2 linked regions of the Indioceanicola profundi genome follow. The main gene of each other region encodes a partner of the protein of the gene in region 2 in a complex. Links are inferred from orthologs where the notes say so. Each region holds a gene or a part of one and is shown on either strand. Other genes may lie near its edges.

The links.
Region 1: the proteins of uvrB (region 2) and DOL89_RS03070 are in contact, whole or in part, in a crystal structure (PDB 7EGT), measured with the Thermus thermophilus proteins. The link is inferred for Indioceanicola profundi from one-to-one orthologs. Residues at the interface, in WP_096411307.1 of Thermus thermophilus: Glu23, Leu25, Arg26, Asp27, Gly28, Glu29, Arg30, Phe31, Arg55, Glu326, Asp327, Phe328, Glu379, Ser382, Gln383, His398, Gly400, Arg401; in WP_096412145.1 of Thermus thermophilus: His654, Arg656, Phe657, Gln666, Asp668, Glu669, Lys680, Arg681, Leu682, Ser683, Lys685, Tyr686, Ala687.

The regions. Positions count from the first base shown.
Region 1 is NZ_CP030126.1:635,796-638,933, forward strand. The notes cover bases 2-3,028. They hold DOL89_RS03070 (ATP-dependent helicase), read left to right. Parts: upstream 2-393; coding sequence 394-2,664; downstream 2,665-3,028. Other genes in these bases: DOL89_RS03065 (hypothetical protein), read right to left, coding at 2-129; DOL89_RS03075 (isopenicillin N synthase family dioxygenase), read left to right, coding at 2,744-3,028. Outside these bases: more of DOL89_RS03065, read right to left, coding at 1-1; more of DOL89_RS03075, read left to right, coding at 3,029-3,138. UniProt on the Escherichia coli protein: A helicase with DNA-dependent ATPase activity. Unwinds DNA duplexes with 3'-5' polarity. Translocates on single-stranded DNA with 3'-5' polarity. Initiates unwinding more efficiently from a nicked substrate than double-stranded DNA.
Region 2 is NZ_CP030126.1:1,686,850-1,689,966, forward strand. The notes cover bases 83-3,088. They hold uvrB (excinuclease ABC subunit UvrB), read left to right. Parts: upstream 83-480; coding sequence 481-2,697; downstream 2,698-3,088. Other genes in these bases: DOL89_RS08050 (NERD domain-containing protein), read left to right, coding at 83-383; DOL89_RS24780 (NACHT domain-containing protein), read right to left, coding at 2,883-3,088. In the rest of the region: more of DOL89_RS08050, read left to right, coding at 1-82; more of DOL89_RS24780, read right to left, coding at 3,089-3,117. UniProt on the Escherichia coli protein: The UvrABC repair system catalyzes the recognition and processing of DNA lesions. A damage recognition complex composed of 2 UvrA and 2 UvrB subunits scans DNA for abnormalities.

The DNA.
Region 1 (3,138 bases), 1.1 Mb from region 2 along the record:
GGTCTCCACCACCTGGCGCAGGGCATTGGCAGCCATCAAGCACTCCAGCCGCTCCGGCCCCGTGATCTCATCCAGCACGCCGGCCAGGATTCCGATCGCTTCCAGCGTCTTCGGATCGTTCAACCGCACGGACACCATCCCTTGCTCCTCCACGCCCGCCATCGGGCCTCGCCATCTTCCCACCCCGCCGCAGCTTCCGCAACGAAATCGGTCGTGACATGCGGGCGGCAGGAGCAACAACGGGGAAGGGCGATCGTGCCGCCGGGGGGATGACCGGCCGCGGCTTGTGCTATATATGTTCCGGCCATGGCCGACCTGTTCTCCACACCCCCCGCCCGCCCGCCCGTTCCCGCCAAGCCGCGGGACCGCGACGATCACGACGCCCCGCCGCCGATGCCGCCGGCGCTGGGCCGTCACATGTCCTATCTGGACGGGCTGAACCCGGTCCAGCGGGAGGCGGTGGAGGCCGTGGACGGACCGGTGCTGGTGCTGGCCGGCGCCGGCACCGGAAAGACGCGGGTGCTGACCACCCGGCTGGCCCATATCCTGCTGACCCGCCGCGCGACGCCCTGGCAGATCCTGACCGTCACCTTCACCAACAAGGCGGCGAAGGAGATGCGGGACCGGGTGGACAATCTGCTGGGCAGCCAGTCGGAAGGCTGGTGGATGGGCACCTTCCACGCGCTCGCCGCTCGCATTCTGCGCCGCCATGCCGAGCTGGTGGGGCTGAAGCCCAACTTCACCATCCTGGACACCGACGACCAGATCCGCCTGCTGAAGCAGTTGATGGAGGCGGAGAATGTGGATTCGAAGAAGTGGCCGGCCCGTGTGCTGCTGTCCGCCATCGAGCGGTGGAAGGACCGCGCGCTGACCCCCGACCGGCTGAAGTCCCAGGATGCCGGCGACATGGCGAACGGCCGCCTGCTAGAGTTGTACCGCCAATATCAGGAGCGGCTGCGCACCCTGAACGCCTGCGACTTCGGCGATCTGCTGCTGCACAACATCACCTTGTTCCAGCAGCATATCGATGTGCTGGCCGAATACCACCGGCGCTTCCACTACATCCTGGTGGACGAGTACCAGGACACCAACGTGGCCCAGTATCTGTGGCTGCGCCTGCTGGCCCAGGCCCACAAGAACATCTGCTGCGTCGGGGATGACGATCAGTCGATCTATGGCTGGCGCGGGGCGGAGGTCGGCAACATCCTGCGGTTCGAGCAGGATTTCCCCGGCGCGGCCGTGATCCGGCTGGAGCAGAACTATCGCTCCACCGCCCATATCCTGGGCGCTGCCCACGGCATCATCGCCAACAACCAGGGCCGGCTCGGCAAGCAGCTCTGGACCGAATTCGAAGGCGGGGAGAAGGTCAGGGTCCGCGGCCTCTGGGATGCGGAGGAGGAGGCCCGCTGGGTCGGGGACGAGGTCGAGGCGCTGCAACGCAAGGGCATCAAGCTGTCGGAGATCGCGGTGCTGGTCCGCGCCGGCTTCCAGACCCGCGAGTTCGAGGAACGGTTCATCACGCTGGGCCTGCCTTACAAGGTGGTCGGCGGCCCCCGCTTCTATGAGCGGCTGGAGATCCGCGACGCCCTGGCCTATCTGCGGGTCGTCTCGCAGCCCGACGACGATCTGGCGTTCGAGCGGATCATCAATACGCCGAAGCGTGGCATCGGCCCCGCCACCGTGCAGCAGCTCTACCAAGCCGCCCGTGCGCTGGGCGTTCCCCTGACGGAGGCCGCGTGGCGGCTGACGGAAACGGACGAGCTGAAGCCCAAGATGCGCGCCACGCTGCGCGCGCTCATGCAGGACATCGCCCGCTGGCAGGGCCAGATCGAAACGCTGGACCATACCGACCTCGCCCAGACCATCCTGGATGAGAGCGGCTATACCCGCATGTGGCAGGAGGACAAAACGCCCGAGGCGCCCGGCCGGCTGGAGAACCTGAAGGAACTCATCAACGCCATGGGCGAGTTCGAGAACCTGACCGGGTTCCTGGAACACGTCTCTCTGGTGATGGAAAATGCCGACAGCAGCGGGGCGGAGCAGGTCAGCCTGATGACCCTGCACGGGGCCAAGGGGCTGGAGTTCGATGTCGTCTTCCTGCCCGGCTGGGAGGAGGGCGTCTTCCCCAGTCAGCGCACCCTGGACGAGAACGGCATCGCCGGGCTGGAGGAGGAGCGGCGGCTGGCCTATGTCGGCATCACCCGCGGCCGCAAGCGCGTCCATATCAGCCACGCCGCCAACCGCCGCATCCACGGCTCCTGGGCCAGCTCCATCGCTTCCCGCTTCGTGGAGGAGCTGCCGCCGGAGCATATCGAGGTGGAGAACAATCCCGGCATCGCCGGCGGCGGTTTCGGCGGGTACGGGGCCGGCTACGGCGCACAGGGCGGCACCTGGGCGGCATCCGGCTTCAATGAGCGCTTCAACCGCATGGGCCAGCGGGCACCCCAGGCCCCGGCCCGGGTGATCGAGGGCACCGCCTATGAGGTGAAGCCCCGCTCCCGCCCCGACCGGGCCTACAATCCCGGCAGCCGGGTCTTCCACCAGAAGTTCGGCTACGGCACGGTGCGCACCGTGGACAATGACAAGCTCGAGATCGCCTTCGACGCCGCGGGCCTGAAGAAGGTGATCGACAGCTTCGTGGTCCCGGCGGATCAGGCCGGGTGAGCAGGCGGCCGTCCGCCACCTGCCAACGCCGCAGTTGACGGTTCACGCGCCGGACCCCAGAAAGACGGGATGACCGCGCGTGCCGTCCTGCGCGCGCCAGCAGAAGAAGACCGCCGCCATGTTCAATATCGAAACCGTGGATTTCGCGTCGCCGGACGCCGCCGCCCAGTTCACCCGGTCCCTGCACAGCACCGGCTTCGCCGTGCTGCGCAACCACCCCATCGATGCCGGGCTGATCCGGCAGCTCTATGCCGAATGGGCGGCCTTCTTCGCGTCGGAGGAGAAGCACGGGTTCCTGTTCGATCCGGTTGCCCAGGACGGCTACTTCCCCTTCAAGTCCGAGAACGCCAAGGACAGTAAGGTCAAGGACCTGAAGGAGTTCTACCACGTCTATCCGAACCGCCGCCTGCCGGCCGGCGTCAAGGACTCCACCGACCGGATGTATGCGGCCCTCAACGAACTCGGCATCACCCT
Region 2 (3,117 bases):
CGGGCCGGGTGCGCGCCAACCCGTCGGCGGGGCAGTGGCGCTATGCGGCGCCGGACCACAAGGTCGCCACCATGCTGAACCCCGTGATCCAGCTCCATCCCCTGATCAGCGCCATCCGCGCCCGCTTCCCCCTGGTCCGGGTGCGGGTGCTGGCGGTCTTCCCGAACAGCGCCGATTTCGGCGGCCCGCCCCCGAAAAGCTGCTGCCGCAGCGCCGACCTCGCCGACGCGGTCCGCGCCTACGCCCGCGAGGACGGCCCGCCCAGCCACACGGTGGAGACCGCGTGGGAACCGCTGTGCCACGCCCTGCAGCACGCCGCTGGCGGGCGCGCGAACAAAGCGGGATCACCCCCTGGAACAAGGCGCGCCCGCACCGTATCTTAGCCCCATGCCCCAGGATCTCGCCCCCGCCGCCGCTCCGCACCAGCCCCTGACCGACAACCCGGTCATGCCCTGGCGCACCCGCCTGCCCTCGCCCCCGATGCGGCATCCGCTGACCGTGGTGTCGGAGTACACGCCGGCCGGCGACCAGCCGCGCGCCATCGAGGAGCTGACGCAGGGCCTGCACCAGGGGGAGAAGGACCAGGTGCTGCTGGGCGTCACCGGCTCGGGCAAGACCTTCACCATCGCCCATGTGATCGAGCGGCTTCAGCGCCCGACCCTGGTGCTCGCCCCGAACAAGACCCTGGCCGCCCAGCTCTATGGCGAGATGAAGAGCTTCTTCCCCGACAATGCGGTGGAGTACTTCGTCTCCTACTACGACTATTACCAGCCGGAGGCCTACGTCCCCCGCACCGACACCTATATCGAGAAGGAATCCTCGATCAACGAGCAGATCGAGCGGATGCGCCACTCCGCCACCCGTGCCCTGCTGGAGCGGCGGGACACCATCGTCGTGGCCTCCGTCTCCTGCATCTACGGCATCGGCTCGGTCGAGACCTATCAGGCGATGACGGTGGACGTGAATGTGGGCGACACGCTCGACCGGCAGAAGTTCCTGGCCCAGCTCATCGAGCTCCAGTACCGCCGCAACGATGTCGGCTTCGCCCGCGGCTCCTTCCGCGTGCGCGGCGACACCATCGAGCTGTTCCCCGCCCACATGGAGGACCGCGCCTGGCGCTTTTCCCTGTTCGGGGACGAGGTGGAGAGCATTGTCGAGATCGACCCGCTGACGGGCGAGAAGTCCGCCTCCATGAAGGAGGTGCGCATCTACGCCAACAGCCACTATGTCACACCGAAGCCCACGCTCCAGCAGGCCATCAACCAGATCAAGCACGACCTCAAGGTCCGGCTGGAGGAGCTGTACGCCCAGGGTCGCCTGCTGGAGGCGCAGCGGCTGGACCAGCGCACCACCTTCGACATCGAGATGATGATGGCGACCGGCTCCTGCGCCGGCATCGAGAACTATTCCCGCTATCTCTCCGGCCGCAATCCGGGGGAGCCGCCGCCGACCCTGTTCGAGTACCTGCCGGACGACGCCCTGCTGATCGTGGATGAGAGCCATGTGATGGTTCCCCAGATCGGCGGCATGTTCAAAGGCGACTTCATGCGCAAGACCACCTTGTCCGAGCATGGGTTCCGCCTGCCCTCCTGCACCGACAACCGCCCGCTCAAGTTCGAGGAGTGGAACGTGATGCGGCCGCCCACGGTGTTCGTCTCCGCCACCCCCGGCCCGTGGGAGATGGAGCGCACCGGCGGCGTCTTCGCCGAGCAGGTGGTCCGCCCCACCGGCCTGGTCGATCCGGAGGTCATCATCCGCCCCACCGAGACCCAGGTGGACGACGTCATGGCGGAGGTGCGGGAGGTCGTGGCCAAGGGGCTGCGCGTCCTGGTCACCACCCTGACCAAGAAGATGGCCGAGGCGCTGACCGAATACATGATGGAGGCCGGCATCAAGGTCCGCTACGTCCACTCCGACGTGGAGACCCTGGAGCGGATCGAGATCATCCGCGATCTCCGCCTCGGCGTGTTCGACGTGCTGATCGGCATCAACCTGCTGCGCGAGGGGCTGGACATCCCCGAATGCGGCTTGGTCGCCATCCTGGATGCGGACAAGGAAGGCTATCTGCGCTCCCGCACCTCGCTGATCCAGACCATCGGCCGCGCCGCCCGCAATGTGGAGGGCCGCGCCATCCTCTATGCCGACCGCGAGACGGACAGCATCAAGGCGGCGCTGGAGGAGACCTCGCGCCGCCGCGCCAAGCAGCTCGCCTACAATGCCGAGCACGGCATCACGCCGGAATCGGTGAAGAAGAACATCGCCGACGTGCTGGGCAGCGTCTATGAGCGCGGCGACCGTGTGGAGGTGGACACCGGAGCCGCCGGCGCCGACCTCTCCGGCAAGAGCATCAAGCAGATCATCGCCGAGCTGGAGAAGAAGATGCGCACCGCCGCGGCCGACCTGGAGTTCGAGGAGGCCGCCCGCATCCGCGACGAAATCCGCCGACTGGAGCAGATCGACCTCGGCCTCGCCGCCCCCGGCATCCCCGGCGCCAGCGCGCTGCGCGCCAGCGCCCAGGGCGAACGCCCCCGCGGCGGGCGCGGCCGCGACGACTCCGGCAGCGGCCGCCCCCGCAAAGGCGGCCGAGGCTCCGACTCCGCCCCCCGCCAACCCCGCGCCGCCCACGCCACCGACGATGGCGGGGTGGAGGTAGGCGGCATCCAGTTCGGCGGGACGAGGACTAGGAAGCGGCGGTGAGCTAGGTTCGAACTCCTACCCCGCTCGGCAAAGGCCACCCCGCAGACCTGCGAGGCCAACATCAAAACTCGACCACACTATGGCAATCCAACTACCTTCGTTGGAAACCGGTCGGCCGCGAAGAACCCTCATCCAAACAGGTCCATCAACCCGGTCAGCATCCGCCGAACTTCCAGTACTCGCATTCATTTCTGGCTTCCACTTAAAAACGAAATCTCGCCATTTATCCAAGCCTTTATGACTTCACAATCAGCCGCAGCAAGAATCTTACCTTTCTCGAGCAACGGAGACAATTTTCTCGCAAGAGGAGAGAGACTTCTCGAAACATGAGAACATCTAGAAATTTCCTCAAACTCGTGCAGCAATAATCCGCAGGCAAAAACAACCCGCGCCCTTGATGAATCCTTCTTGATTGCGCTC